DNA from 3 places in the Arthrobacter sp. BG5 genome. Region 3 is predicted to be linked to each of the others. Evidence: riboswitches for the same ligand, from Rfam matches in the RefSeq annotation. Region 3 holds a riboswitch; each other region holds the start of a gene.
The links. A riboswitch is a leader RNA that binds a small molecule or an ion and turns the genes downstream of it on or off. The one in region 3 is predicted to bind S-adenosylmethionine.

Region 1 (9,842 bases), 1.3 Mb from region 3:
GACCGCGTGGCCGAGGAACTGAGCCGCGGCCACGACGATTTTGCCTACGCCAACCTCGCCGTCCGGGGCCGGCTGCTGCAGCAGATTGTGGACCAGCAGCTGGCCCATTGCCTGTCCCTGAAGCCGGACCTGGTGACCCTCTCCGCGGGCGGGAACGACTTGATCCGGCCCGGCGGGGACCCCGATGTCCTCGCCGAACGGCTGGACTCCGTGGTGCAGATCCTGAGTATGGGCGGCGCCACCGTGGTCCTGTTCAACGGCCCGGACACGGGTTCGTCGGTGCTGGGCCGGATCCGCAGCAAGGTGGCGATTTACAACGAGAACCTGCGCACCGTGGCGGCCCGGCACGACGCCGTCATCGCGGACATGTGGTCACTGCGGCAGCTCAACGACCCGCAGATGTGGGACGCGGACCGGCTGCACTTCTCGCCGCTGGGCCACCACACGATCGCGGCCATGGTGCTTGATTCGCTGAATGTGCAACACACCCTGGAGCCCCTCTCCCCCAAGCCGCTGCCGCAGCGCAGCTGGCGGGAGGCCCGCACCGGGGACCTGATCTGGGCCCGGGAGCACTTTGTCCCGTGGGTGGTCCGCCGGCTCCGGCACCGCTCCTCCGGCGACGGGATCACGGCCAAGCGCCCGCTGGCCGGACCGGTGTTCGGCCCCGGCGTGCCGCTCGGTTCGGGCGAGGGCCCGCCCGGCACCGAGGACGCCTTGCGGTCCTGAACGGCCCGGGCCGACGCCGGGCCCGGAACCCGGCCGGTAACCCCGCCAACGCTCCCGGCACCCGGGGCGGGCCCTGCGCGTTAAGCTGGAAAGACACCTTTTGAGAGGCCCGGTACCGTGAGTATTTTCTTTTGGATCATCCTGTTGTCCTTCCTGGTTCCGGCGGCCATGCGCCTGTACCGGAAATCCGTCCGCGGACGGAACCAGGACCCCGGCATGCCGGGCCAGTTCCCGGGGCAGTTTCCCGGCCAGCAAAGCAACCAGCCGCGGGACGGGTTCACCCAGCGGGACTACTTCGGCGGCTTCGGCCAGCTGGGCGCCCCGCAGCCTCCGGCCAACCAGCCGCCCGCGAACCAGCAGTACCCCGTCCCGTACGAGGACAGCCCGGAATACCTGAACAACCCGCCGCAGCCCACCGGACAGCAGTGGCAGCAGCCCTGGCAGCCGCCGGCCCAGTCCCAGGCGCCCGCTCCTTCCCCGGCCCCCGTCCCGGACGTTCCGCCGGCGCCGTCGGGGCCGCAGGGGTACCGCGCACGCAAGCTCGCCGAGCTGGACCAGAAGTACAGCAACGGCGAGCTCGCCATGGAGGATTACATGGCCCAGCGCGCGGAGATCATGAAGGGCTAAAGCACCGACCTAAAAGCAACGCGGGGTCACATCCGGCCGGAAATCCACTTGTGGATGGGCCGGGAGTGACCCCGCGTTGCATTTATCGCCGAGGCAGGCGGGACCCTAGTCGACCTGCGGGAAGCCGAGGTCAATCACCGAGGTGGACGGATCCGGCCAGCGGGTGGTGACCACCTTGCCGCGGGTGTAGAAGCGGATGCTCTCCGGGCCATACATGTGCGTGTCGCCGAAGAGCGAGTTCTTCCAGCCGCCGAAGGAGAAGGTCCCCACCGGCACCGGGATCGGCACATTGACGCCCACCATGCCGGCCTCGACGTCGAACTCGAACTGCCGGGCAGCGCCGCCGTCGCGGGTGAAGATCGCCACGCCGTTGCCGAACTCATTGTCATTGACCAGCTTGACGGCATCGGTGTAGCTCTCGACCCGGACCACGGAGAGCACGGGGCCGAAGATCTCGTCGTCGTAGACCTTCATGCCGGGCTTGACGTGGTCGATCAGGCTGACGCCGATGAAGAAGCCGTTGGAGTCGAACTCCTGTTCGCGGCCGTCCACCACCACGGAGGCGCCCTCATCCGCGGCGCCGGCCACATAGGAGGCCACCTTGTCTCGGTGTTCGGCGGTGATCAGCGGACCCATCTGGGAGGCGGGATCAGTGCCGGGGCCGATCTTGAGGGTGGCCATCCGGGTCGTGATCGCGTCCACAAGCTCATCCGCGATGTTCCCGACCGCCACCAGGACGCTGACGGCCATGCAGCGCTCACCCGCGGAGCCGTAGGCGGCGGAGACGGCGGCATCTGCGGCCATGTCCAGGTCCGCGTCCGGGAGCACCACCATGTGGTTCTTGGCGCCGCCGAGTGCCTGGACGCGCTTGCCGTGGTCCGCGGCGCGCCTGTAGATCGACTGGGCGATCGGCGTCGAGCCCACAAAGCTGACGGCCTTCACGTCCGGGTGCTCGAGCAGGACGTCCACGGCTTCCTTGTCGCCGTGGACGACGTTGAGGACGCCGGCGGGCAGGCCTGCCTCGGCGAAGACCTGGGCGATGAAGACGGCGGAGGAGGGGTCCTTTTCGCTCGGCTTGAGCAGCACGGTGTTGCCGCAGGCCAGGGCGCTGCCGATCATCCAGAGCGGCACCATGGCCGGGAAGTTGAACGGCGTAATGCAGGCGACGACGCCGACCGGCTGGCGGACGGAGTGGACGTCGACGCCGCCGGACACCTGCTCGGAGCGTTCGCCCTTGAGCGCGTGGGACAGGCCGGTGGCGAATTCGATGTTTTCCAGGCCGCGGGTGATCTCGCCCTCGGCGTCGGAGAGGACCTTGCCGTGTTCGCTGGTCAGCAGGGCGGCCAGTTCGGGCCGGCGCTGCATCAGCAGTTCGCGGACCTTGAAGAAGATGCTGGTGCGCTTGGCCAGGCTGGTGGCGCGCCAGCCGGGCAGCGCGGCGCGGGCGGCGGCGATGGCTTCCTCGACGCGGGCGGCGGAGGCGAGGGCCACCTCTTTCTCCTGCTCGCCGGTGGCGGGGTTGAAGACGGGGCCGTACCGGTCGGCGTCGGACACCAGGGCGCCGTTGATGAAGTGCGGGATGCGTTCCATGGGGAGGATCTCTTTCTAAAAGTTGGGGGCTACTTGGCGGACTCGAACGAGCCGTCGACCAGTTTGACGATGGCGGAGCAGTCGGTGCCGGACTGGCCGCCGTCGATGAGCCGCTGGAAAAGCTGCTGGACGTGCTCGCCGATCTCCAGCGGCGTGTTGGTGTCGCGGGCGGCACTGATGGCCAGGCCGATGTCCTTGTTGGCCAGCTCGGCGGTGAACGTCGGCGCGAAATCGTTGTTCGAGGCGGCGGTCGGCACGACGCCGGCCACCGGGTACCAGGTGCGCAGCGCCCAGCTGTCGCCGGAGGAGACGGAGGCGATGTCCCAGAAGACCTGCTTGTCCAGGCCCAGGCGGTCCGCGAGCACTGCGCCCTCGGCGGTGGAGGCGAGGTTGATGAAGAGCATCAGGTTGTTGCAGATCTTGGCGGCCTGGCCGGTGGTGGCGCCGCCGGTGGGGATGATGTTGGCGGCCATCGGGCGGATGTATTCGGTGGCGTCGGCGACGGCGCCGGCTTCCCCGCCGATCATGAAGGTAAGGGTGGCGGCCTTGGCGCCGCTCATGCCGCCCGAGACGGGCGCGTCGACAAAGCGGAAGCCGGCCTCCGCGGCGGCGTCGTGCAGGGCCTGGGCCGACGCGATGTCGATGGTGGAGGAGTCCACCAGCAGGGTGCTGGTGTCGGCGTGGGCCAGTACGCCGTCTTCGCCCAGGTAGACGGCCCGGGCGTGCTCGCCCTTGGGAAGCATGGTGAAGACGACGTCGGCGCCGTTCACCGCCTCGGCGATGCTGCCGGCGGGCTTGACTCCCCCGGCCTCGGCTGCCGCCACGGCCTCGGGGTTGAGGTCGAAGCCGCGGACCTCGTTTCCGGCTTTGGCGAGGTTCACGGACATGGACCCGCCCATGTTTCCCAGTCCAATCCAGGCGACAACTGCCATGGCATAAGCTCCTTTGCTTTGCATTGTGTCCGGCGCAAGTGCCGGATGTTTCCGTGTCAACCATCACACCCTGTTACAGTGCAATCAAGGGGAAAAAGTGAAGATGCCATGTGCAGTGATGCACATTGGCTCAGGGTTATGCGCTGCTAGGAAAGGCCAAAGGTGGACTTGAAACGGCTCCCCAGTCCGGACGACCTGCTGATCCTGCTGACCGTGGCCCGGCTGGGCCGGTTCAACGCGGTCGCAGAGACGCTGGGCACCACGCACACCACGATCTCGCGCCGGATCCTGGCTTTGGACAAGCAGCTGGGCGGCCGGACGCTGGAACGCAGCCCGCACGGCTGGGAGCTGACCGAGCTCGGGTCCCAGGCGGTGGCGGCGGCCGAGGCCATCGAAACCACCCTGGGCGCCCTGTCCGGCCGGATCGCCCGGACCGAGGACGTGCTCTCCGGCCTGGTTAGGATCAGCACCCCGGACGGCTTCGGCGCGGAATTCGTCGCCCCGGCCCTGGTCCGGCTGCAGCAGGAACATCCCTTGCTGAACGTGGAGATGCTCAGCGCCACCCGCAAGGTCAGCCAGAACCGCTCCGGGGTGGACCTCGAGGTGGTGGTCGGCAACATGGAGGTTAGCAATGCGCAGACCATTTTCCTGTCCAACTACTTCCTGCGGCTGTACGCCAGCCCGGAGTATGCGCGCGGCCACGGGCTTCCGGAGACGCTCGACGACGTCCGGCAGCACGGCTTCGTCTCCTACGTGGAATCGGCGCTGCAGGTCGCCGAGTTGGGCCACCGCTCCACCCAGCTGCCGATGCCGCGGTCCAGCTTCCAGGCCACCAGCATCTTCGCCCAGCTGGAGGCCGTCCGCCGTGCGGCCGGGATCGGGCTGCTGCCCAACTTCCTCGTCGTCGGCAAATCCGGATTCGTACCGGTGCTGCCGGACGATTTCCAGCGGCAGCTGCCGATCTGGGCGGTGGCGCGGGCCGAATCGTTGCGTTCGGCGCCGGTGCAGGCGGTGGTGGCGGCGGTCCGGGCCGAGGTCGCCGAACGCCAGGACGTGCTGGCGGGCTGAGCCGGGTTCGCCGCGTTTGCGCCGGAGTTTCCCGGACAACAGCAGCCCCCGTCCCCGCAACGCGGGGACGGGGGCTGCCTGTTCTTAGGGTTACTCAGCTGTTCGCCAGCTACTTCTTTCCTGCGGCGAGCAGGTCGGCAGTGCCCTGGGCGTCGGCGGCGTCGACGTCGTGCAGCGAGATGCCGCGGGTTTCCTTCAGGAAGTAGACCGCCACGATGGTGACCAGGCAGGCGCCCAGCAGGTAGATGGCAACCGGGGTGGAGGACTTGTACTGACCCAGCAGCGAGCTGGCGATGATCGGGGCCAGCGAACCGGCCACGATCGAGGTGACCTGGTAGCCCAGGGAAACACCGGAGTAGCGCATCCGGGTCGGGAACATCTCGGCCATGATGGCCGGCTGCCCGGCGTACATCAGGGCGTGGAAGAGCAGGCCGATGGTGATGGCGGCGAGGATGATGAAGTCGTTCTTGGTGTCCATCATCGGGAAGGCGAAGAAGCCCCAGGTTCCGCCCAGGACGGCGCCGGCCATGTAGACCGGCTTGCGGCCGAAGCGGTCGGAGAGCTTGCCGACCATCGGCACCACGGAGAAGTGGATGAAGTGCGCCACGAGGAGCAGCAGCAGGATGCGCGAGGTGTCGGCCTGGACGATCACCTTCAGGTACGTGATGGAGAAGGTGACCACGAGGTAGTACAGGACGTTTTCGGCAAAACGCAGGCCCATGGCGGTGAACACGCCGCGGGGGTAGCGGCGGAAGACCTCGGCCACGCCGTAGCCCTTGTTTTCCGTAACAACTTCCTTCTGCGCTTCCAGGAAGATCGGGGCGTCCTGGACCTTGGTGCGGATGTAGTAGCCAATGACCACGATCACGGCGGAGAGCCAGAAGGCGATCCGCCAGCCCCAGCCGAGGAAGTCCGCCGAGGACAGGATGGAGGACAGCAGGAAGAGCACGCCGGTGGCAAGCAGGTTGCCCATCGGGACCGCCGACTGCGGCCAGCTGGCCCAGAAGCCGCGGGACTTGCTGGGGCTGTGCTCGGCGACGAGCAGGACGGCGCCGCCCCACTCACCGCCGACGGCGAAGCCCTGGGCAAAGCGCAGGAAGACGAGGAGTGCCGGAGCCCAGTAGCCGATCTGCTGGAAGCTCGGCAGGCAGCCCATCAGGAAGGTCGAGACGCCGACCAGAATGATGCTGAGCTGCAACAGCTGCTTGCGGCCGAACTTGTCTCCGAAGTGGCCAAAGACGATGCCGCCGATGGGGCGGGCAACGAAGCCCACCGCGTAGGTCAGGAAGGCGGCGATAATGCCGTCCAGTTCCGTTCCGGAATTGGGGAAGAACATCTTGCCAAACACCAGCGTCGCCGCCGAGGCGTAGAGGAAGAATTCATACCACTCCACCACCGTGCCGGCCATCGAGGCTGCCACTACTTTCTTGAGACCTGACGCCTTGACGTCGGTGTCCTCTGCGCGCCTTGCGGCGGCGTTTTCCGTGCTCATGCGAACTCCTTCGGTGTCGCCTTCGACACCCTGTGGACCATTGGGCTGACTAACGTGTGTGTGAGTTGGGACACACGGCGTCATTCTCCACGAGTATGGACTGCGGGCGCGGAAGGCTCAACGACCAATCGCGCAGAGGGCGTCTGCAAAAATGCACACGTGCTGGTCCCGGCTAGGCGAAGAAGTTGCTCCGGAGCTGCTCGCTGAGCTGCCCGATTTCGGTCAGGAAGCCGTCATGGCCGATCGGCGCCTCGATGACGTGCACCGGCACCTCGCCCGGCAGGGCGCCGGCAAGTTCACGGGACTGGGCCGGGAAATACAACCGGTCCGAGTCCACGGCCGCCACAAAGAACTCCGCGGTGGCCCGCGAAACAGCCTGCTCCAGGCTTCCCCGGCCGCGGCTGACGTCGTGGCTCATCAGCGCCTCGGTAATGGCGATGTAGCTGTTGGCGTCGAACCGGCGGACCAGCTTGTTGCCCTGGTGGTCCAGGTAGCTCTCCACCTGGTACCGGCCCCGGCCGGCCAGCGAGCCGGCTTCCAGCGGGGCCTCCGCCGCCTGGGCGTTCCGGCCAAAACGGCCGTCCAGCTCTGCGGCGGAACGGTAGGTGATGTGGGCGATCCGGCGCGCCAGGGCCAGGCCGGCGTCCGGTTCCGGGCCTCCGTAGTAGTCCCCGCCGTTGAAGTTGGGGTCCTGGCGGATCGCCAGGGTCTGGGCCTGGGCGAACGCGATCTGCTCGGCAGTGCTGCTGGCGCCTATCGAAATGACGGCACAGCGCCGCACCCGGTCCGGGTAGCTGACCGCCCACTCCAGCGCACGCGCTCCCCCGAGCGAGCCGCCCATCACGGCATACCAGCTGCTGATCCCCAGCGCGTCGGCGAGCCGCGCCTCGGCGGCGGTGCTGTCCCGCAGGGTGACCAGCGGGAACCGCGAACCCCAGGGCTGCCCGTCCGGCGCCGGGGTGGACGGCCCGGTGGAGCCGTAGCAGCCGCCGAGGATGTTGATCGACACCACAAAGTATTTGTCCGTATCCACCGGGGCGCCCGGGCCGGCCAGCTGCTCCCACCAGCCCGGCTCTTCTTCGGCACCGCGGGTGACATGGGTGTCTCCGGTCAGGGCGTGCTCGATCAGCACGGCGTTGGACGCGTCGGCGTTCAGCGTCCCCCAGGTCTCGTAGGCGAGGGTGACCTCCGGCAGGGTGGCACCGCATTCAAGGGCCAGGGAACCGATCGGGAGGTACTGCACCGTCCCATCAGGAACAGTGGAGGGCTTGCATTCCGGTACACCCGTGCGGGTGACGGCAATCGTCATGTGAGGACCTAACTTCGCGCTTGCCCGCCGTCAGCTGACCGGCAGGCCAGGTCTTCACCCGGGGCACCCCGCCGCAAATGGAGGGTTGCCGGCCAGCAAGCCGGGGCTGTCGCTGGCACTCATGACCTGCCTCGATTCTACGAAACCCGGCGGCGCAAGCGCGAAGATTGTGACGGCTGTGTGACACCCGGTCCCGCTGGCGCCGCGTGCCTCAGGCGTTTTTGGCCGCCCGGAACCCGGCGTCGAGGTCCGCGATGATGTCGTCGATGTGCTCAAGTCCCACCGAGAGACGGACCAGGCCGGGGTTGACGCCGGCCACCGTCTGCTGCTCCGGGGAGAGCTGGCTGTGCGTGGTCGACGCCGGGTGGATGACGAGGGACCGCACGTCGCCGATGTTCGCCACGTGCGAGTGCAGTTCGAGGGCGTCGACGAAGCGCTTGCCGGCCTCCGCTCCCCCGGCCAGGTTGAAGGAGACGACGGCGCCGGTTCCCTTCGGCCCGTACTTGCGGCCACGCTCGTACCAGGGGCTGGACGGCAACCCGGCGTAGGCGACGGATTCGACGTCGGCCCTGGCCTCCAGCCATTCAGCGACCCTGAGGGCGTTGGCGACGTGCCGTTCCATCCGCAGGCTCAGCGTCTCGATGCCCTGGGAGATCAGGAACGCATTGAACGGCGAGACGGCGGAGCCGAGGTCGCGCAGCAGCTGGACCCGGGCCTTGAGGATGAAGGACAGGTTGGCGCCCAGCGCCCCGTCCGCCCCGAGGTCACGGGCGTAGACCAGGCCGTTGTAGGTGGGGTCGGGGGTGTTGAAGCCGGGGAAGCGCTCCGGGTCCTTGCCGAAGTCGAAGTTGCCGGAGTCGACGATGACCCCGGCGATCGCGGTGCCGTGACCGCCGAGGTATTTGGTGGCCGAGTGGACCACAATGTCGGCACCCCACTCGAGCGGCCGGATCAGGTACGGGGTGGAGAGGGTGTTGTCCACGATCAGCGGCACCCCGGCCCGGTGCGCCACGTCCGCGACCCCCTCAATGTCCAGCACGTCCTGCCGCGGGTTGGACACCACCTCGCCGAAGAACAGCTTGGTGTTGGGCCGCACGGCGTCGCGCCACTGCTCCAGGTCGTCCGGGTCCGCGACGAACGTCACCGAGATGCCGAACTTCTTCAGCGTGTGGGCCAGCAGGTTGTAGGTCCCGCCATAGAGGCTCGGGCTGGCCACCACATGGTCCCCGGCCTCGGCGATGTTGAGGATCGCCAGGGTTTCAGCGGCCTGCCCGGAGCTGAGCAGCAGCGCCCCGAGGCCGCCCTCGAGGCTCGCGACCCGCTGCTCCACCGCGTCCTGGGTGGGGTTGCCGATCCGGGTGTAGATGGGGGCGAGTTCGGCGAGCGCGAAGCGGTTGGCCGCACTCTCCGCGCTGGGGAAGACGAACGACGTCGTCTGGTAGATCGGCAGCGACCGCGCACCGGTAGCGGAATCCGGCTCCTGGCCGGCGTGGATCTGGCGGGTTTCAAAGGACCAGGCGTTGGACATTGGGGATCTCCTGAGTGACTGGGCACAGGCCCTTCCCGTCCTCCCAGGACCGGAACGGTTCTGCCGCCGCGCTTGCCTCCCGGCGGGCGCCGGAGGGCCAGGTCTTCACCCGGGGCACCCCACCGCGCAAGGAGGGTTGCCGGCCAGCAAGCCGGGGCTTGGTGCTGGCACTCATGACCTGGCTCCAGTTTAGGAAGGCTCGACGGCGGCTGGATAGCTTTGTGACGAATATGAATTTGGCCCGTTGACCGGCCGTGGAGCCCCGGAAAACGACATCCCATCAGGGTTAGGACAGCCTAAGCTGAGAGCTCCATCACAAAGTGCCAAGATGAGGGCATGCGCATGGATCACGTCTCTTACGCCTGTGAACAAGATGGCTTGGCTGCCACCACCGAACGTATCGCGTCCGCCCTCGGGGTCGAAGCCGTCAAGGGCGGAGTCCACCCCCGTTTCGGGACCCGCAACATGATTATTCCGCTTGCCGGGCACAAGTACCTGGAGGTCGTGGAGGTCCTGGACCACCCGGCCTCGGACAAGGCGCCGTTCGGGCAGGCCGTCCGGGCCCGTTCC
Region 2 (9,842 bases), 940 kb from region 3:
CACCTGGGCCGTGACGTTGCCGGCGTGGAGTTCAGGCCGGTGCGCCAGCTGATGTTCCAGGGACTCATCCGTCTCGCTGAGCCAGTCGGTCGCGAAGACGACGTTGAGTGTGGTGACGATCGGGCCGCGCAGGCAGGCCATCAGCTCGACCCATTCCCGGCCGACCTTGCGGTGCCGGGGGTTGTTATAGGAGGGCTCGATCAGGTTCTGCGAACCGGTGAAGGCGACCTCGCCGTCGATCACCATGATCTTGCGGTGGTTGCGCAGGTCCGGGCGGCGCCACTGCCCGTGCACGGGCCGCAGCGGCAGCATCGGCCGCCAGCGGATCTTGCTGGCCTTCAGCCGGGCGATGAGCTTGCTGTAGCCCTTGATCCGCAAGGTCCCCAGGTGGTCGAACAGCAGGCGGACTTCGACGCCACGCTCGGCGGCCTCCTCCATCGCCGTCAGCAGTTCGTCCGTGATGTGGTCAGAGCTGAGGATGTAGAACTCGGCGTTGATGAAGGACTCGGATTCGCGGACGGCGGCCGCCATGGCCCTGATCGAGTCCGGGTAGCCGGGCAGGAGCTCCACGTGGTTGCCGTCCACCATTGGCAGCGAACCCAGGGTTTTATTCAGTTCCGCCGCGGAAGACACCCATTCAGGGCCCTCGTAGCGGCTTTCCAGCATCGCCAGTTCGGACGTGCCGGCGCGCACCCGGGTGTTCACGGCATCCTGCTGCGCCCGGCGCTTGCGGGAGAGCCGGAAGTTGCCGAAGAGCAGGAAGAGGACCAGGCCCACGGCCGGGACGAAGAAGATGATTAGGAGCCAGGCCATGGCCGTGGTGGGACGACGGTTGCCCGGGATGATGCCCAGGGCCAGGACGCGGATGGCGAGGTCCACGACGGTCAGGATCAGGATTACCCAGGACGGAAGTGATTCCGCCAGCGAAAATGGCCACAACACAGGCGAACCCCTCATGATCCAGACCCGCGGAACAGTTCCGGAACGGGCAATCGTCAAATCCTATCCCTTTACCCACCGCACTAAGCTGAAGGCATGACTACCCCCGCCTCTGTTCCGGCCCGCCCGACGGTGCTGGTGTTCCTCGATCCCGCGTTTGAAAACGGCCGCATCGCCGACTCGTCCAAGCCGCAGCTGATGGCCACGGACCAGGGCGCGACGCGCGGCGACGGCGTTTTTGAGTCGTTGCTGGTGGTGGGGGGACGGCCGCGCAAGCTGCAGGCCCACCTGAGCCGGTTGGCCGGCTCCGCCCGCGCCCTGGAACTGGCCATCCCGAACGAGGACGCCTGGCGCCGCGCGATCGGGACGGCCATCAGCGAGTTTCGCGGCCCGGACGGGACCTCGGACGAGGCGGGCGCGACTGACGAGGTGGTGGTGAAACTGCTCGCCACCCGTGGCGTCGAGGGCGACTCCGCACCGACGTGCTGGGTGCAGGCCTCGCCTCCCCCGGCCGCCGGCCGAGTGCAGCGCGAGACCGGAATCGACGTCATCCTGCTGGACCGCGGCTATGACAGCGAGGTGGGCGAACGCGCCCCGTGGCTGCTGCTCGGCGCCAAGACGCTGTCCTACGCGGTGAACATGGCGGCGCTCCGGTATGCCCACCACCAGGGCGCGGACGATGTCATCTTCGCTTCCGCGGACGGCCGGGTCCTGGAAGGTCCGACGTCGACCGTGCTGCTGGCGCACCTGGAATCCACCGACGACGGCGCCGGCGGCGTCCGCACCGTGCGCCGGCTGATCACCCCGCAGTTGGACAGTGGAATCCTCCCCGGAACCTCGCAGGGCGCGCTGTTCACGGCAGCCAAGGCCGCGGGCTGGGAGCTCGGCTACGGTCCGCTGGTTCCCGAGGACCTGTACGACGCCGACGCTGTCTGGCTCATCTCAAGCATCCGGCTCCTCGCACCGGTCAACCACATCGACGGCAAGGAGATCGGCACACCGGAACTGCGGCGCCAGCTCACGGCGGAGCTCAACGCGCTCTTCGCAACTATCGAGTAGGACCGCGGACCATTTCGCGGCTCAGCTCCGGGCCCTTGGGCGATGGAACCGGTCCCCCGTGGTGGTCGCTGAAGTATCGGCGTAGGCAAGGGCACGCGGGGCGAAGGCCACCCGGTAGCCGGCGCGTCGCACCCGCCTGGTCAGTTCAAGGTCTCCGCCCAGCACGTCTTCCCGGAGAGGGCCGATTTCCTCAAGCACGGCCCGGGATACCGCTCTGATGTTGCCGGGGCGGCCTGGCAGGCAGCCGCTCATGGCGAGGGCGTTCCGGAGCAGCCCGGCACCGCGGTTCAAGGAGGATGGTATCCGGCGCCACTCCGGGTGCAACGTGGACGGCCGGGCGCCGCCGCAGACCGCGCCGGTACGCTCGTCCGCGAAGCCTTGGAGCACCCGTTTGACGGTGTTCCGTGAGAGGACCAGGTCCGCATCCATGAACACCACGACCTCGCCGGATGCGTGCCGTAAGCCCAGATTCAGGGCGGCACCCTTGCCCGCGTTGGCCTGGCTGAGCACTTTGATTCGGAGATCGGCCGCGGCCACGCCCTTCATCAGTTCGAACGTGTTGTCGGTCGAGCCGTCGTCGACCAGCACCACTTCGTAACGGTCGTAGCTGGTGAGCTGGATGGAGCGTACACAGCTCTCTATGCGGGCCGCCTCGTTGAAGGCCGGCACAATGATCGACACGGTCGGCCACATGTCCAGCAGGGTGGGCACCCCGCGGCGACGCCGCATGGCCGCGCCGACCTCAGACCAGGGCATTGCTGTGCACCCGTGGGAACTGCCGGAAGGATGCCGGGTTGAACGATGGCAGTGTCAAAGCCCCTAGAACGGCGTCGAGCATTTCCGGGGCGAGCCCGCTGTTCCTGCCGAACCGGGCGGTCACACCGAGCACCACCGGCGTCCCGTCGGCACGCCGCCGGACATCGACGTCAACGGGGCCGGTCAGCCCAAGCGCGCGGACAGCCGCCATGGCCACATTCCCCACGTCCATGGCCTCGCCGGGTTGGACCCGACGGGCGGCCGCCGCGTTTCCTGCTTTCCCCCCGGCCGGTGCAATTTTTTCGATCACGACGACGAACGGGGCGGCCGCGTTCTGCACCGGGGTGCCGAAGACCATCGGGCCGTAAGCGGTTCCCGGGATGAATTCCTGCACGATCCGGCCTTCCGGCAGCCTGTGCCAGTCCACGTCGCTGCCTCCGTCGATGACGGTCACGCCGCTGCCGGCGCAGGAGACCCGGGGCCGGACGACCACCGGTCCGCCCAGCGCTTCCATGGCGGCCTCAGCGCCGGAGAAATCCCGTGGGACCCCGAACCGCGGGACGGCCACACCGGCCGATTGAAGCCGCCACGCGGTAAAGAGCCTGTCGTGGGCGAGCGCCACGGGTCCCGGCTCGCCAATGATGACACGGACGTCCGGGCCGAAGGCGGGCCGGAAGGCCGCCAGCTGCGGCAGCTCCTCACTCACGGTAGGAATGAGAACGTTCACGTCTTCGGCCGCCACCAGCCGGCGGAGCGCCGAGACCAGTTCCGGATCCGAGGCCAGCGGGACGCGGACGGCGGTGATCCCCGACCCCGCCGGCAGTTCGCGGACGTCGGTACCCAGGACGGGTACGCCCCGCGCTCTGAGCTGGGCCGCGACGGCCCGTCCGGCAGATCCGCCCGCGCCGGTGACGAGCACCCGGGGCTTCACAGGCGGTCCGTACCAGTGCCACAGCGAAACGCCGCGGCCGGAAGGGGGACCAGGGAGGCAAAGCGTAAGCCGTGAATCGAGACCATAAAAATCCAGTTCCTTCGTAGACGTGCCGGGTGCCCCAGTGCCGCGCCGGGCAAATTGCTGGTTAATCCATCGGAAATCTGCTGGCACGTCGGTCGTGCCCGTCCCAGTCAAGGCGAGGGTGCCAGGGATATCCCGAGTAGGAACTACCCGAATCTGCCCGGCAGGCACTGCGCCGGATGCTCACGAGTACTGGGGTTGCTGCCAGCGCTACCCGCGCCCATGCCGTGGCTGGAAGCGCCCGCCACGGCGGCCGCGTGACTTAACATGACGACCGCGCCGGTCCCGACGGCACCGGAAGTGCTACGTTTTCGTGGAGTAATGAGACCCGGCGCCAAGCCCTGACTGGCCGGTCGGCAACCCTCCCTTTCGCGGCGGGGTGCCTCAGGTGAATACTCGGCATATCGAGAATTCGAGCTGCAAGCGTGAAAGTAAGGAGATCCGTCGTGCCCGACGCGTCCGCACCCGCTGTGCCCGCCACAGCCCCCGCCCCGTCCTCCGCCGCCCCCGGCCCGGCCGCCGAACAGAGGCTGGCCTACCGCCTGTTCACCGGCCCCGATGACCGCAGCTTCTGCGAACGGGTCTCCGCCGCACTGGCCGAGGGCTATGTCCTGCATGGCAGCCCCTCCGCGACGTTCAACGGCAGCACCGTGATTGTGGCGCAGGCCGTCGTGCTGCCGGCCGCCATCGCGAGCGCGGACGCTGCCGTCGCCAATGCGGTGGATGAGCTGGACGTCGTCGAGTTCGACGGCGAGGGCCACGCATGAGCTACGCCGGAGACCTGAGCCCGGAGGAAGCATGGGCCAGGCTTGAGGCGGGCGCCGTCCTGGTGGACGTCCGCACCGAGGGCGAGTGGGCCCGGATCGGCACCCCGGCCACCCCTTCCGCCGCCGGAAAACGGCAGGAACCCCTGTTCGTCCAGTGGACTCTGGCCGGCGGAGCGCCCAACCCGCAGTTCCTGGAACAGCTGCAGCAGCAGGCGCCGGAGCCGGCCGCAGAGCTCATCTTCCTGTGCCGTTCCGGCGCCCGCTCGGTCGCCGCAGCGAATGCCGCCACGGCCGCGGGCTTCACCGCCTACAACGTTCTCGAGGGCTTCGAAGGCGAACCCGGCCCGGCCGGACATCGGACCGTCAACGGCTGGAAAAACCGCGGCCTGCCCACCAACCCCGGAAAGCACTAAGTGAGCTTTAATCCCGACGCCCAGGGCTGGAGCCCGGACACCCAGGCCGTCCGCGGCGGACTCGACCGCACCGGGTTCCAGGAGACCACCGAACCGATCTTCCTGAACTCAGGCTTCGTCTATGAATCCGCCGCCGCGGCGGAGCGCGCCTTCACCGGCGAGGACGAACGCTTTGTCTATTCCCGCTACGGCAACCCCTCGGTGGCCACCTTCCAGGAGCGGCTCCGGCTGCTGGAGGGAACCGAAGCATGCTTCGCGACGGCGTCGGGCATGTCCGCGGTGTTCACCGCCCTGGGGGCGCTGCTGGGGGCCGGTGACCGGGTGGTCGCCGCCCGCTCGCTCTTCGGATCCTGCTTCGTCATCCTCAACGAGATCCTGCCGCGCTGGGGCGTGGAGACGGTGTTCGTGGACGGCCCCGACCTTGAGCAGTGGCGCTCGGCGCTGGCCGTGCCGACGACGGCCGTGTTCTTCGAGTCGCCGTCGAACCCGATGCAGGAAATCGTGGACATCGCCGCCGTGAGCGGACTGGCGCACGCCGCCGGCGCGACCGTCGTCGTCGACAACGTTTTCGCCACTCCGCTGCTGCAGCGCTGCGGGGAACTCGGCGCGGACGTGATCGTGTATTCCGGCACCAAACACATCGACGGCCAGGGCAGGGTGCTCGGCGGCGCGATCCTGGGCACCAAGGAGTTCATCGAGGGCCCGGTCAAGCAGCTCATGCGCCACACCGGCCCCGCCCTGTCCGCCTTCAACGCCTGGGTGCTGAGCAAGGGCCTGGAGACGATGGCCCTGCGGGTGAACCACTCCTCCGCCTCGGCGCTGCGGCTGGCCGAATGGCTCGAGGCCCAGCCCGCGGTCAGCTGGGTCAAGTACCCGCTGCTGCCGTCCCACCCGCAGCACGAGCTCGCCGCCAGGCAGATGAAGGCCGGCGGCACCGTGCTGACGTTCGAACTTTCACCCTCGCCCGGCCGCTCCGCCAAGGAGGCAGCCTTTGCGCTGCTGGACGCACTGCGGATCATCGATATCTCCAACAACCTCGGTGATTCAAAGTCCCTGATCACCCATCCGGCCACCACGACGCACCGCGCCATGGGACCCGACGGCCGGGCCGCGATCGGGCTAAGCGACGGCGTCGTCCGGCTGTCGGTGGGCCTGGAAGACGCCGAGGACCTGATCCGCGACCTCGGGCAGGCACTCAAGCAGGTTTAGCGCCGGCGCAGCTAGTCCCGGCGCACCGGCGACAGCACGGGGGCCGGGTCCGACGCCGGCCCGGCGTCCGCGCCGTGCGTCGTGACCCGCACGGCGTGGGCGACGACGGCGGCCAGGCCGGCGCCGTCGGCGGGCGTGTCCATCCCGGGCGCGCAGAGCGCCTGGCGCTGCAGCTGCGACCCGGTGCCGTTCGCCAGGACCCTGTCCACGCCGCGGCGCGCCAGTTCCAGCTCGCCCTGCTCCGCCAGGACGGGGGCCACGAAGTCCACCAGCGCATGCACCACCTCGGCGGCAGGAGCGGGCCGGAAGCTGCCGAAGTCCAGCAGCTCGCCGCGCAGCCCGCAGTTGCTGGCCTGCCAGGCGGCCATCTTCAGCAGCACGGTCGGTACCGGGGCCGGGTCGACGCCGTCGCGCCACTCCCGGCTGGCGGACTCCACCAGCGCGCGCACCAGCACCGCGATCAGCGCCGCGTCCTCCGCGCGCAGGCAGACGTCCGCGACCCGGACCTCCACGGTGGGGTGGTACCGGGCCAGCCGCGCATCGAAGTAGACCATGCCTTCGTCAAACAGCACCCCGCTCTCCAGCAGCCGCGTGACCACCCGCCGGTAGACCGGAAGGCTCCCGAAGATCATGGCGGGACCGGCCGCCGGCCAGCGGTTCCAGGCCTGGGTCCGGTAGCTCTCGAAGCCGGTCTCCGCCCCGTTCCAGAACGGCGAGTTGGCGCTGAGCGCGATCAACACCGCCAGTTTGTCCCGGATCCGGTCCAGGACGGCCACGCCCTCCTCCGGGGATTCGATGAAGGTGTGGACGTGGAACCCGCAGGTCAGCTGCTCCTGCACGGTGAGTCCAAACCGCTGCTGCATGGTGGCATACCGCGGGTTGGGGGTGGTGTGCGTAGCGGACGCCAGCGGCGAGGTAGCCAGGGCCGCCACCCGGGCGCCGTGCGTCCGGGCGGCACGGTCCGTGAACGCCCGGGACTGCCGGATCTGCTGCAGCAGCCCGCTGTGCTCCAGGCAGGGCACGGTTCGCGTCTCGATCTGCTCGAGCTTCAGCTCGAAACTGAAGCCGGAATCGTCGTGGTACGGATCGTGACCGGCACCGGGGACCGGCTTCAGGCCGCGCAACAGTGCGTCGGCCAGCGCCAGCGGGACCCCGGTGACGGGATCCACGATCAGCAGTTCCTCCTCAACGCCGAAGGTGCGCATGCAACCATTGTGCGCCAGCACCTCCCCCGGCGCGCTACCCCAACGCGGGGGTCAGAGGATTCAGTCCTGGAAGTACTCGATCCGGGCGCCGATGGTGTTCAGCCGCTCGGCCAGGTCCTCGTAACCGCGCTCGATCACGTAGATGTTGCGCAGCTCGGAGACGCCCCGTGCGGCGAGCATAGCCAGCAGCAGGCAGGCTGCCGGGCGCAGGGCCGGCGGGCAGCCGACTTCCGCGGCCCGCCACTTGGTGGGCCCGTTGACATAGATCCGGTGCGGATCCAGCAGCTGGACCTGGGCGCCGAGCTTGTTCAACTCGGTGAGGTAGATTGCCCGGTTCTCGTACACCCAGTCGTGGATCATCGTCTGGCCCTGCGCGTTGGCGGCGATGACGGCGAAGAACGGCAGGTTGTCGATGTTCAGGCCGGGGAAAGGCATCGGGTGGATCTTGTCCGCGGGCGCCCGCAGCTCGGAGGGCTTCGTGGTGACGTCCACCAGCCGGGTGCGTCCATTGCGCGCAAGGTACTCCGCGGACACCTCCAGCCGCTGGCCCATCTGCTCCAGCGTCGCCAGCTCGATCTCCATGAACTCGATCGGGACCCGGCGGATCGTGACTTCCGAGTTGGTCACGATGCCGGCGGTGATCAGGCTCATCGCCTCGATCGGGTCCTCGGACGGGAAATACTCGACGTCGGCCTCGATCGACGGACGGCCGACGATCGTCAGCGTTGTGGTGCCCACGCCGTCGATCTCCACGCCCAGCATCTGGAGGTAGAAGCAGAGGTCCTGGACCATGTAGTTCGGGCTGGCGTTGCGGATGATGGTGGTGCCACGGCGGTGGGCGGCCGCCATGATGGCGTTTTCGGTCACGGTGTCGCCGCGCTCACTCAGGACGAAGGAACGGTCGTGGCCGTCCGCGGGCGGCGCCTGCACGCTGTAGAAGCCGGACTTCGCCTCGACGCTGAGGCCGAACTGGCGCAGGGCCTGCATATGCGGTTCCACGGTGCGGGTGCCGAGGTCGCAGCCGCCCGCGTAGGGCAGCCGGTATTCGGCGGATTCATCGAGCAGCGGGCCCAGGAGCATAATGACGCTCCGGGTCCGGCGCGCGGCCTCGACGTCCATTGATTCAAGGTCCAGCACGGCCGGGCGGCGGATCTGCAAGTCGTTCGCGTCCAGCCAGGTGCATTCGACACCGATGCTGGTCAGGACCTCAACGATCCGGTTGACTTCCTCGATCCGGGCGAGCCGGCGCAGGACGGTGGTGCCGCGGTTGATCAGGCTCGCGCACAGCAGCGCGACGCCGGCGTTCTTGCTGCTGTTGACGTCCACCGCTCCGGAGAGCGTGCGGCCGCCCTCCACCCTGAGGTGGGTCATCTGCGGCCGGCCGACCTTGACGATGGCCCGGCCGAAAATGGCTTCAAGCCGCTGGATCATTTTCAGGCTCAGGTTCTGCTTGCCCTGTTCCATCCGGGCAATGGCGCTCTGGCTGGTACCCAGTTCGGCCGCGAGCTGTCCCTGAGTCCAGCCCTTCTGGCCGCGGGCGTCCCGGAGCACGGCGCCGACGTATTCAGCAGTCTGTTGAGTCATATGCAATAAATATCACGGATGAGCTATTTGATCCGAAAAACACCCGCCAACTGCAATTAAGCTCACATAATATCCATCTCGTGCGATATGGCAGGCGCCCCGGGAGCAGCCTACGCCAGTCCGCTACTGCTGGCCGAGAAACACCATGTTCCAGGTCCCGGCACCGATGGCCGCCGCCACCGACGCGCCGGCGATCAGCACACCGCCCAAGACCACCCACGCGTCCAGCCGGCTGAACGTCGCGGTCCGCGCCCAGGTCCGCTGCGCGCCGCCGAAGCCGCGGGCTTCCATGGTCACCGCCAGCCGGGACGCGCGGCGGAGTGCCTGAACCAGCAGCCCGAAGCTTTGCCCCAGCGTGGCCTTCAGCCGCTGCACCGGGTTGCCGTGTGAGCCGACGCCGCGGGCCCGCCGGGCCATGCCGATGGTCTGCCATTCCTCGGCCATGAGCCCCACTAGGCGCATCGCGGCGAGGGTGCCGAGCACAAACCGGTGCGGCAGCTTTGCCTGCTGCGCCAGGGCGTCGGCCAGATCCGTCGGGTCCGTACAGCTCATCAGCAGCACCGCCGGCAGGGCGATCGCGAGGCCGCGCAAAAGGAAACCCAGCCCGAGCTGCAGCGAACCCTCGCTGATGGACCAGACGCCGACGTCGAGCAGGATCCTGCCGTGGTCCGGCGCCAGGATCGCGGTGCTCCAGCCGCCCACGGCCGCCGCTAGGATCAGCGGCCAGCCGCGCTGCCAGAGCAGGGCCAGGGTCAGGCCGGCAAGCGGGAACAGCAGGAGTTCGAAGCCGAGCGCCACGGACGCGGACACCCAGTCGATGGACAGCGCCAGGACGACCGTGATGAGCACGACGCCGGCGAACTTGGCCAGCGGGTTGGCCCGGGCCAGCAGGGCG
Region 3 (9,842 bases):
GCGACGCGCAGGATCATCCCGTCGGCGAAGCGGCCCATCAGGGACTTGCTGCTGGTCAGCACCACGAGCGGAACCAGGACGAACGGGATCCCGAAGCTGAGCACCACCTGGCTGAGCACGAGCCCCCAGGTGGGGTCGAAGCCCACGGCCAGCAGGACGACCGCGGGGATCAGGGTGAGCACCCGGCGCGTCATCAGCGGAATCCGGATCTTCAGCAGGCCCTGCATGATGGTGCCGCCGGCGTAGCAGCCCACCGAGGTGGAGGCCAGGCCGGAAGCGAGCAGTCCGACGGCGAACACCACACCGACCACCGGGCCGAGGTTGGCGGTGATGGCGGCGTGGGCGCCCTCGATGGTGTCCGTTCCGTCCTCACCGCCGAGGGTGGACGCGGCCAGCAGCAGCATGCCGATGTTGACGATGCCGGCCACGGCCAGGGCCGCGACGACGTCCCAGCGGGTGGCCTTGACCAGCCGCGCCATCGCGTGCGGCGGGACGTGGAGATGGGGGTTCGGGCGGTGCCGGTCCCGGGAGAGTGCGGAGTGGACGTAGATGGCGTGCGGCATCACGGTCGCGCCGAGCATGCTCGCGGCCAGCAGCACCGTGTCCGGGCCCTGGAAGCCGGGCACCAGTCCGGCCACGACGCCGCCGGGATCGGGCGGGCTGATGAACAGTCCGGCCAGGAACCCGACGGTGATGATGCCGAGCAGGAAGATGATGACGAACTCGAAGGGCCGCTGCTGGTTCCGGCTCTGCACGGCGAGCAGTGCCATGGAAATGCCGCCGACGATCACGGCGCCGAGGGGCAGCGGGAGGCCGAACAACAGGTACAGCGCGACGGCGCCGCCCACCACCTCGGCGAGGTCGGTGGCTGCCGCCACGATTTCGGCCTGGACCCAGAACGCGCGGCGCCACACCGGCCGGAGCCGTTCGCCGAGGATCTCGGGAAGGCTCTTGCCGGTGACGATGCCGAGTTTGGCGGACTGGTACTGGACCAGCACCGCCATCACGTTCGCCGCGACGAGGACCCAGACCAGCAGGTAGCCGTACTGCGCGCCGGCCGTGAGGTTGGCGGCGACGTTGCCGGGATCCACGTAGGCGATGGCGGCCACGAACGCCGGGCCGAGCAGGCCGAGCAGGGCACGGCGGCGGCCCCGGACCCTGCGGGCGGGCGGCGGCCCCGCGGGCCGGGGTTCGTGTCCGGTGACGTCCAGCACTGCGGCTCCCATGAAGTTCCAGGGTGCCTACACAGGAAAGTTAGGCACACCGAAATAATAGGCGCGGCGTACGCTCAGTGCAATGCGGGAACCTCAGACCTTGGCGGCGCGCCAGCTCTGCGTCAGGTAGGGGAGCGGCAGGACCTCGCCGGGAGTGTGCCCGAGGTGCTCGTGCAGGTACCAGTCGAGGTTGCCGAGCACCTTGGCGCGGGTCACCTCAGCTGCCCGCAGGTAGTAGCTGCGGGACTTGGCCAGTTCCATGATGTCCTGGCTGGTGACGGGGTCCTCCCAGCGGGTGAGGTGGCTTTCCAGCCCGGTGAATTCCGGTCCCAGCGGCGGTCTGAAGTCCGGCTTGTGGACGTCCCCGGCGTGCATGATGCGCGAGAGCCGGTGCACCCAGGGGACCGAGGTGTCCAGTTGGTTCCAGATCAGGCCGAGGATGCCGTGCGGGCGGAGGATCCGGGCAGCCTCGGTGCTGGCCAGCAGGGGATCGCACCAGTGCCAGGCCTGGGCCACCGTGACCAGGTCGAACGCCCCGGACGCCAGGCCGGTATGTTCGGCGGTGCCCTCGACGGCGGTGACGTCCGGCAACGCGCGGCGCAGCTGTCCCAGCATGTCCGGGGACGGATCCACGGCCACGGTCTTCAGCCCCCGTTCGACCAGGAGCGCCGTGAACTTGCCCGTGCCGGCGCCGAGGTCGGCGGCGTCCCGGGCCCCGGCGGGGATCAGCCAGTCGGCCGAGTCCGCGGGGTAGCCCGGCCGGACCCGGTCGTAGTGCTCGCCGCCGTCCAGGAAGCTCTGCCCGAGCTCCTGCCGCCGGTGGTGGTGGAGTTTGGGGCCGCCGCGTGCCACGTGCGATCTCCTTCGGCAGCAATAGGTAAGTACCCTCCGAATTTACCGCACGCGGCCGGAGGCGGGCCCCTAGTCGAGGGTGCAGGGGGCGGCGCCGGCGGTGCCAGGGGTGTTCGGGGCCCAGTGCGGGTAGCTGCGCGTGTCGTTGGCCGGCACCCAGCGGCCGGCGTCCACCACGTAGTCCCAGCCAAGGCCGCCCCGCCGCAGCTCCTGCAGCCCGGCAAGCAGCCGCTGGGCGTCCTCGAGCCGGGACCCGAGGCCGAAGCTGGCGCGCAGCGACCCGGCCGGCAGGCCCAGCCGCTTCAGCAGCGGATGGGCGCAGAACCGGCCGTCGCGCAGGCCGATGCCGTGTTCAGCGGAGAGGTAGGCGGCGACCAGGCCGGCGTCGTACCCGGCGACCGAGAAGTTCACGACGCCGATCGTCCCGGGCCCTTCCCCGCGGGTGGTGTCCTCGAAGATGTGGTGCACGCTTACGCCGTCGATCCGCTGCAGTCCCTCCACCAGGAAGGAGCGGATGGCGTCCTCGTGGGCGTGCCACTGCTGTTCGTCAAGCGCCTCGATGACCTGGCTGGCGCGGGCCAGCGCGGCGGCGCCGAGGACGTTGGGGGAGCCGCCCTCGTGGCGGGCGGGACCGGTGGTCCAGCTGACGGTGTCGAGCCGCGCGTCCCGCACGGCGCCGCCCCCGGCCAGGTGCGGGGTGCCGGCGTCGAGCCAGTCCGGCCGGCCCACCAGCACACCGGCGCCGAATGGGGCGTAGAGCTTGTGGCCGGAGAAGGCGAGGTAGTCGACGTCGTCCGCGGCGATGTTGATGCGGCGGTGCGGGGCCAGTTGGGCGGCGTCCACGGCGATCCGGGCGCCGAATTCGTGCGCCAGGGCGGCCAGCTCACGGATCGGCAGGATTTCGCCGGTGACGTTGGATGCGCCGGTGACGGCCAGCAGGCTCACGTCGCCGTGGGCGAGTTCCGCCCGGAGCCGTGCCAGGGTGCCGGCCAGGGTGGGCGCCGCGACGACGCTGCGGTGCGGGACGTTCTGCCAGGGCAGCAGGTTGGCGTGGTGCTCGATGTCGAGGTAAACCACCTCGCCGGTGTGCTGGCCGCCGGCAACGGGCAGGCAGCCGGCCAGCAGGTTCAGCGAATCAGTGGTGTTCCGGGTGAAGATCACCGAGTCGTCCGGGCGTCCGCCGACGAACCCGCGGACGATGTTCCGGGCGTTTTCGTACACCGAGGTGCTGAGCTGGGAGGCATAGCCGGCGCCGCGGTGCACGCTGGCGTAGTAGGGCAGGATCTCGTTGAGATAGGCGGACACCACGGACAGCGCCGGGGCAGAGGCGCCGTAGTCGAGGTTGGCGTAGCGGACCTGGCCGCCCTGGATCAGCGGGGCCTGGATCTCGGCGCCGGACACGGCGGACAGCGGCCGGCGGGCGGCGTCGAAGCGTGCCTCGGAAAGGGGCGCGCCGGTCGCGGGGTGGGTGGGGATGGTGGCAGTCGTCATGGGACCTCGCTCGAAAAGGACCCCGCGCACAGGGGGATCCGCGCTTGCCGGGTCCGCTCCGGACCGGCCAGGTCGTCACCCGGGGCACCCCGCCGCGAATGGAGGGTTGCCGGCCAGCAAACCGGGGTTTAGCGCTGGCACTCGTGACCTGTTTCGAGCCTAGGACATGGTCCGGCGCATGGAAAAGGGAGGGAGGAATATGAAGCGTTGTGTTACGGCCTGCCGTGGGCGGGCCGGCTAGAGCAGGTCGTCCAGCCCGGGGTTGAGGCGCTTGAGGACCTCCGAGTGCAGGATGGAGTTGGTGGCCAGGGCGTTGCCGCCGAAAGGGCCGTCCTCACCCTCGAGTGAGGTGAAGCGGCCGCCGGCTTCCGTCACGATCGGGACCAGCGCCGCCATGTCGTAGAGGTTGAGTTCGGGTTCGCAGGCGATGTCCACGGCGCCTTCGGCCACCAGGCAGTAGGACCAGAAGTCGCCGTAGGCGCGGGTGCGCCAGACCTCCTCGGTGAGGCCGAGGAACTCGTCGAGGTTGCCGCGCTGCTTCCAGCCGCCCAGGCTCGAGTAGGACAGCGAGGCGTCGGCCAGCCGGGAGACGTTCGAGACTTTCAGCCGGCTGGCGGCGGCCAGCGAGCGGCCCGTGTAGGCGCCGGCGCCCTTGGCGGCCCACCAGCGTTTTCCAAGGGCGGGGGCGCTGACGACGCCGACCACGGGCTCGCCTTCATCGACGAGGGCGATCAGGGTGGCCCAGACGGGAACGCCGCGGACAAAGTTCTTGGTGCCGTCGATCGGGTCGATGATCCAGCGGCGGGAGCCGTGGCCGGAGCTGCCGAACTCCTCGCCGAGGACGGCGTCGCGGGGGCGGGAGCGGGACAGCTGCCCCCGGATGGCTTCCTCGGCGGCCTTGTCGGCGTCGGTGACGGGAGTGAGGTCCGGCTTCGTCTCGATCCGAAGGTCGAGCGCCTTGAAGCGGTTCATGGTCTGGGAATCTACGGAATCTGCCAGTACATGGGCAAGGCGCAGGTCATCGTTGTAGCTCGAAGCGGGTTGACTCATGCCTCCAAACTACCGCCAAAACGCGCCGCAGGCCGGGAGGCCACGTCGCCGCTGCCAGGAGACCCGCTCGGGAGGCGCTGCTAGGAGACGCTGCCGAGTTCCTTGGTGTCCTGCGCTTCCAGCCGCGGATCGGTGCCGAGCAGCCGGCGCAGCGAGGCGAGCCGGGCCGGGCCGGACGGGCCGGCGTGGCCGCCCTGCACCCAGGCGTCCACCCCGCAGTTGACGGCGGAGGCATCGTGCTTGCAGCCCCGCTCGCAGTCCTCGGTGCCGGGCGCCAGGTCCGGGAAGGAGCGGAGGATCCGGTCCGGGTCCACATGGGCCAGGCCGAAGGAGCGGATGCCGGGGGTGTCGATGATCCAGCTGCCGGCGGGCGCATCGTTGACCTTGAGCGCCAGCGCGGAGGACGAGGTGTGGCGGCCGCGGCCGGTGACGGCGTTGACGCCGCCGGTGGCACGTTCGGCGCCGGTAAGCGCGTTCACCATGGTGGATTTGCCGACGCCGGAGTGGCCCAGCATGACGGTGACTTTTCCGTCGAGGTAGGCGCGCAGTTGCGAGACGGCGGTCTTGTCCAGCCGGGCGGACAGGCCGTCATCGGAGCGGGCGTCGATGCCGGAAGCTGCCGAATCCGCCGTCTTGGAGATGATCACCGGGAAGTCGAGGTGCCGGTAGTTGTCGAGCAGTTCGGCGGGATCCTTGACGTCCGCCTTGGTGACCAGCAGCAGCGGCTCGATCCCGGCGTCGTAGGCGGCCACCAGGGCGCGGTCGATGAACCCGGTGCGCGGTTCCGGGTTCGCTGCGGCCACGACGACGACCAGCTGGTCGGCGTTGGCGACGACGGCGCGTTCGATCGGGTCCGTGTCGTCCGCGCTGCGGCGCAGCAGGGTGCGGCGGTCCTGGATCTTGACCAGCCGCGCCAGCGTGTCCGGCTCGCCGCTGACGTCCCCGACGAGGGAGACGAAGTCCCCGGCAACGACGGGATTGCGGCGCAGTTCGCGGGCGCGGGCCGCGATGATCTTGCGTTCCGTGCCGGTGCCTTCGCCGACGACGGCGGTGTAGCGTCCGCGGTCAACCGTGATGATGCGCCCGGTGACGGCGTCGTCATGGCTGGGCCGGTCCTTGGTGCGGGGCCGGGTGCCTTTTTTGTTGGGCCGGATCCGGACGTCGGACTCGTCCCAGGAGTCAGTGCTGCGGGCCACCGGCGGCGTCCTTCCCGGCGGAGGCACCCTGTGCCAGCATGGCGTCCCAGAGCCGGGGGAAATCGGGCATGGTCTTGGCCGTGGTGGCAATGTCCTCGACCTCCACCCCGGGCACGGCGAGGCCGAGGATGGCCCCGGCGGTGGCCATGCGGTGGTCGGCGTAGCTGTGCACGACGCCGCCGTGCAGTGCGGCCGGGCGGATAATCAGTCCGTCGGCGGTCTCTTCGGCGTCGCCGCCGAGCCGGTTGATCTCGGCCACCAGCGCCGCGAGCCGGTCCGTTTCATGTCCGCGCAGGTGCGCAATGCCGGTGAGCCGTGAAGGCCCGGCGGCCAGCGCACACAGAGCTGCGACGGTCGGCGCGAGCTCGCTGGTCTCGTCGAAGTCGCCGCCCTTGATCTCCGCGCCGCCGGTGACGCTCAGCGTGCCGTCTTTGACGGTGACGGTGGCCCCCATGGCGGCGAGGATGCTGCGCCAGAGGTCCCCCACCTGGGTGGTGCCGGCCGGCCAGTTGGGGATGCGGACGGTTCCGCCGGTGGCAAGGGCCGCGGCGAGGAACGGTCCGGCGTTGGAAAGGTCCTGCTCGATCCGCTGGTCGAAGGCCCGGATCGGTCCGGGGGAAACAACCCAATGGTTCGGCACCGAGTCATCGACCGCCACGCCCACGCTGCGCAGCACCGCGACCGTCATGTTGATGTGGTCCAGGCTTGGCACCGGCTTTCCCACATGTTCCAGATGGAGTCCCTCGATGAACCGTGCCCCGGCCAGCAGCAGGGCGGAGACGAACTGGGACGAGGCGCTGGCGTCGATGACGAGGTGGCCGCCGCGGACTTCCCCGGTGCCGTGCACGGCGAAGGGCAACGACGACGCCGGTCCGCCGTCGGGCGCGCTGACCGCCACGCCGAGTCCGGCGAGTGCCTCGATGATGGTGCCCATCGGGCGTTTGCGGGCATGCGGATCGCCGTCGAAGCGGGACTCGCCGCGGCGCAGCGCGGCGACCGGAGGCACAAAGCGCATCACCGTGCCGGCCAGACCGCAGTCAATTGCGGCGTCCGTTGCGGCATCACCATCAGCAACCAGAGGGATGGGCGTGATTTCCAGGTCCGGGCCGAAGGCGCCGTCGCCGGGCACCTCGGTGATGGTGGCACCCAGCTGCCGCAGCGCTTCGATCATCAGCGCCGAGTCGCGGGAGTGCAGCGGGGTGCGCAGCCGGGACGGGCCGTCGGCGAGGGCCGCCAGGACGAGGTACCGGTTGGTCAGGGACTTCGACCCCGGCACCGTGACGGTGGCGTCGACCGGACGCACCGCGAACGGCGCAGACCAGTGCGGACCGCCGCCGGCCGGAAGGGAAGGGGCTGCTGCGGTGGGGGTGGTGCCAGTCATTGCCGTCTTAGGCTCCGACGGCGTGGTCCACGGCCTTGCGGACCGCCTTGTCAGCCTTCTTCAGCTTTTTGCCCGTGGTCTTGCGCGCATCGGCGGCGAGGTGGGCCGTGGTCTTGCGGGCGTCGGCGGCGAGGTGTTCGGCACGCCAGGCCAGGCTCGGCTTGCCCGCGGTGTCCACGGACGCCAGCAGGACGCCGCCGGTCAGGGAGACGTTCTTCAGCAGCTGCTTGCGCCGGGCGTCGCGGCCCTCCTTGGAGGAGATATCCGCGCTGCGCCATTCTACGTAAGCGTTAAGGGCCGAGATACCTGCCAGCACCGTGGCGGCCAGGCGGGAAGCCTTGCCCAGGGCCAGGCAGACGCCGGCACCCACCTGGGTGCCGCCGATGACGCGGGCCAGGACCTTCTCATTGGTCTGGAACGGGAGGGACTCAGCGGCGCGGCGCAGCAGGGGAGACAGCTGTGTCGCAGTGTCATCCGCATTCTTCAGCTTGTCCATGCCTGCGAGCACGAAACTGGAGGCGAGCATAGGGCGGGCGAGAAAGCGGACAAAGGACATGAATTTCCTCCTGGATGGACGAACCGCGGACGCTGTGCGGGAGAACCGGTTCTAGTCTTGCACTTTTGCGGAATATTTGCCCGTTGTGCGGGGTTGTGCATGACAGGTTCCAGCCGAAATGGGGGCGGGAAAACCAATGCAATAACTAGCGGCACAGCCGGTCATTCGGCCAGTGCAGGAAGGCGGAGGTTTGGTTCTGGTCAAAGAATCCCGACTGCTGGATGAAGCCGCCGCGGACCCGTGGTCCGCGGCCCGGACGGGAGCCTTAAGCACCCGCCGGAAGGTGACAGTAGACTTGAACGCAATGAGCACCATGGATCCGGCCGTTGCGGCCATGCACGAGGTTGCCGGAAACGACGACGCCAAACCCGCCAAGGCAACCGCCGCCAGTAGTGCTGCGGAAACGCCAGCCGTGGACGAGGCCGTCGCAGAACGTACAGCCGTGGAAACCGTAGCGGCGGACGGCACCGGCCAGCCGCTGGACACGGACGCCGAAAGCTCGGACGAGCGCCGCGCCCGCTTCGAGCGCGATGCGATGCAGTATGTGGACCAGCTGTACTCCGCGGCGATGCGGATGGCACGGAATCCTGCGGACGCCGAGGACCTGGTCCAGGAGGCGTACACGAAGGCGTTTTCCGCCTTTCACCAGTACAAGCCCGGAACCAACCTCAAGGCCTGGCTGTACCGGATCCTGACCAACACGTACATCAACCTGTACCGCAAGCGCCAGCGCGAACCGCTGCAGTCCAACTCGGACACCATCGAGGACTGGCAGCTGGCCCGTGCCGAGTCGCACACCTCGACGGGGCTGCGCTCCGCGGAGGCTGAAGCACTGGACCACCTGCCGGATTCGGACGTGAAGCGTGCCCTGCAGTCGATCCCGGAGGAGTTCCGGCTGGCCGTCTACTTCGCCGACGTGGAGGGCTTCGCGTACAAGGAAATTTCAGACATTATGAACACCCCGATCGGGACCGTTATGTCCCGTCTGCACCGCGGCCGGAGAATGCTGCGGGACATGCTGGCCGACTATGCCGCCGAGCGGGGATTCAGGGCCGCGGGCGATCCCGCCGCAGCGGCCGAAAGCAACAATCAGGAGAACAGGAAATGAGCGACTGCCAGGGACTGGGCGACTGCGACGACACCCGGATGCAGCGCATCTACGAATACCTCGACGGGGCCCTGACGCACGACGACATCGCCGAGATCAAGGACCATCTGGACGAGTGCCCGGAGTGCCACGAGCAGTATGACCTTGAATGCGTCATCCGCGTTATGGTGAAGCGCTCCTGCACCGAGGCCGCGCCGGAGAACCTCAAGAATTCCATCCTGGACCGGATCCACTCGATCCGCCCGGCCGACGCCGGCGCCTGAGCGACCCCGCAGCAGCACGACCCAGAACAGCAAGACCCGCAGCAGCAAGACCCAGCACAGCGAAAGACCCAGCACAGCGAAAGACCCCGGGAACCGTGAGGTTCCCGGGGTCTTTCACTTAAAGCTGTCAATCCAAGCCGTGGCTTAGGTGTTGGGGCGCTTACCGTGGTTCGCGCCGCCACGCTTACGGTCACGACGTTTACGTGCACGTTTGCTCATAGCTGGCCTCCTTAATCTTGGTACTCAAAAGAGCTGCCCTCAAGTCTCCCACATCGGCGGACCCGCCGCGAACCGGGACCGGGTCGTCGGGGCGCCTCAGCCCTCCAGCGAGTTCCGGATGGAGATCCGAGCCTGGTCCAGGACCGTCTTGACGGTTTCGAGCGTGACCGGGGTGATGGGACTGGTCCCCGCGTGCCGGCGCAGCTCGATCCGGACGTCGTCCCGGAAGGACTGCACCAGCATCTCCGCCTCCCGCAGCCTGCGGTCGCTGTCCTTGGAGTAGCGGGTCCCGGCCGGGGAGGCGCCGCTGCGGGCGGTGGAACGCGCCGCCTCGGCCGTGGCGGCCAGGTCCGCGCGCAACCCCTGCATGTTCACCCGGATGTCCTGCCGCAGCTTATCGGCGAGCCGGCGGACCGAAGCGGAAATGTCGTTTTCCACATCCGCCAGCTCCTCGCGGCGCCGGTTGAGCTCCACCAGCCCGGCCGGCGTGATGCTGTAGTTGGTGCGCCGGC

Region 1: another riboswitch for S-adenosylmethionine. It lies ahead of metX (homoserine O-acetyltransferase MetX); the one in region 3 lies ahead of AC1MBE_RS03945 (aminotransferase class V-fold PLP-dependent enzyme).
Region 2: another riboswitch for S-adenosylmethionine. It lies ahead of AC1MBE_RS08390 (DUF1737 domain-containing protein); the one in region 3 lies ahead of AC1MBE_RS03945 (aminotransferase class V-fold PLP-dependent enzyme).

The regions. Positions count from the first base shown of each region.
Region 1 covers NZ_CM155268.1:3,310,550-3,320,391, reverse strand. Annotated here, with positions in the region: gene AC1MBE_RS15165 (SGNH/GDSL hydrolase family protein) at 1-726, shown strand, start outside; gene AC1MBE_RS15160 (hypothetical protein) at 844-1,353, shown strand; gene AC1MBE_RS15155 (CoA-acylating methylmalonate-semialdehyde dehydrogenase) at 1,459-2,943, opposite strand; gene mmsB (3-hydroxyisobutyrate dehydrogenase) at 2,973-3,875, opposite strand; gene AC1MBE_RS15145 (LysR family transcriptional regulator) at 4,044-4,943, shown strand; gene AC1MBE_RS15140 (MFS transporter) at 5,053-6,435, opposite strand; gene metX (homoserine O-acetyltransferase MetX) at 6,608-7,744, opposite strand; SAM riboswitch class IV at 7,756-7,871, opposite strand; gene AC1MBE_RS15130 (bifunctional o-acetylhomoserine/o-acetylserine sulfhydrylase) at 7,956-9,272, opposite strand; SAM riboswitch class IV at 9,336-9,451, opposite strand; gene AC1MBE_RS15125 (VOC family protein) at 9,609-9,842, shown strand, end outside.
Region 2 covers NZ_CM155268.1:1,811,487-1,821,328, forward strand. Annotated here, with positions in the region: gene cls (cardiolipin synthase) at 1-942, opposite strand, end outside; gene AC1MBE_RS08375 (aminodeoxychorismate lyase) at 1,036-1,998, shown strand; gene AC1MBE_RS08380 (glycosyltransferase family 2 protein) at 2,020-2,754, opposite strand; gene AC1MBE_RS08385 (ATP-grasp domain-containing protein) at 2,741-3,685, opposite strand; SAM riboswitch class IV at 4,087-4,201, shown strand; gene AC1MBE_RS08390 (DUF1737 domain-containing protein) at 4,240-4,536, shown strand; gene AC1MBE_RS08395 (rhodanese-like domain-containing protein) at 4,533-4,949, shown strand; gene AC1MBE_RS08400 (O-succinylhomoserine sulfhydrylase) at 4,950-6,158, shown strand; gene AC1MBE_RS08405 (glutamate--cysteine ligase 2) at 6,170-7,363, opposite strand; gene AC1MBE_RS08410 (UDP-N-acetylglucosamine 1-carboxyvinyltransferase) at 7,424-8,947, opposite strand; gene AC1MBE_RS08415 (energy-coupling factor transporter transmembrane component T family protein) at 9,071-9,842, opposite strand, start outside.
Region 3 covers NZ_CM155268.1:867,607-877,448, reverse strand. Annotated here, with positions in the region: gene AC1MBE_RS03955 (Nramp family divalent metal transporter) at 1-1,226, opposite strand, end outside; gene AC1MBE_RS03950 (class I SAM-dependent methyltransferase) at 1,308-2,066, opposite strand; gene AC1MBE_RS03945 (aminotransferase class V-fold PLP-dependent enzyme) at 2,136-3,557, opposite strand; SAM riboswitch class IV at 3,593-3,706, opposite strand; gene hisN (histidinol-phosphatase) at 3,795-4,607, opposite strand; gene rsgA (ribosome small subunit-dependent GTPase A) at 4,688-5,803, opposite strand; gene aroA (3-phosphoshikimate 1-carboxyvinyltransferase) at 5,787-7,184, opposite strand; gene AC1MBE_RS03925 (DoxX family protein) at 7,192-7,740, opposite strand; gene AC1MBE_RS03920 (sigma-70 family RNA polymerase sigma factor) at 8,045-8,848, shown strand; gene rsrA (mycothiol system anti-sigma-R factor) at 8,845-9,111, shown strand; gene AC1MBE_RS03910 (50S ribosomal protein bL37) at 9,256-9,330, opposite strand; gene AC1MBE_RS03905 (PadR family transcriptional regulator) at 9,427-9,842, opposite strand, start outside.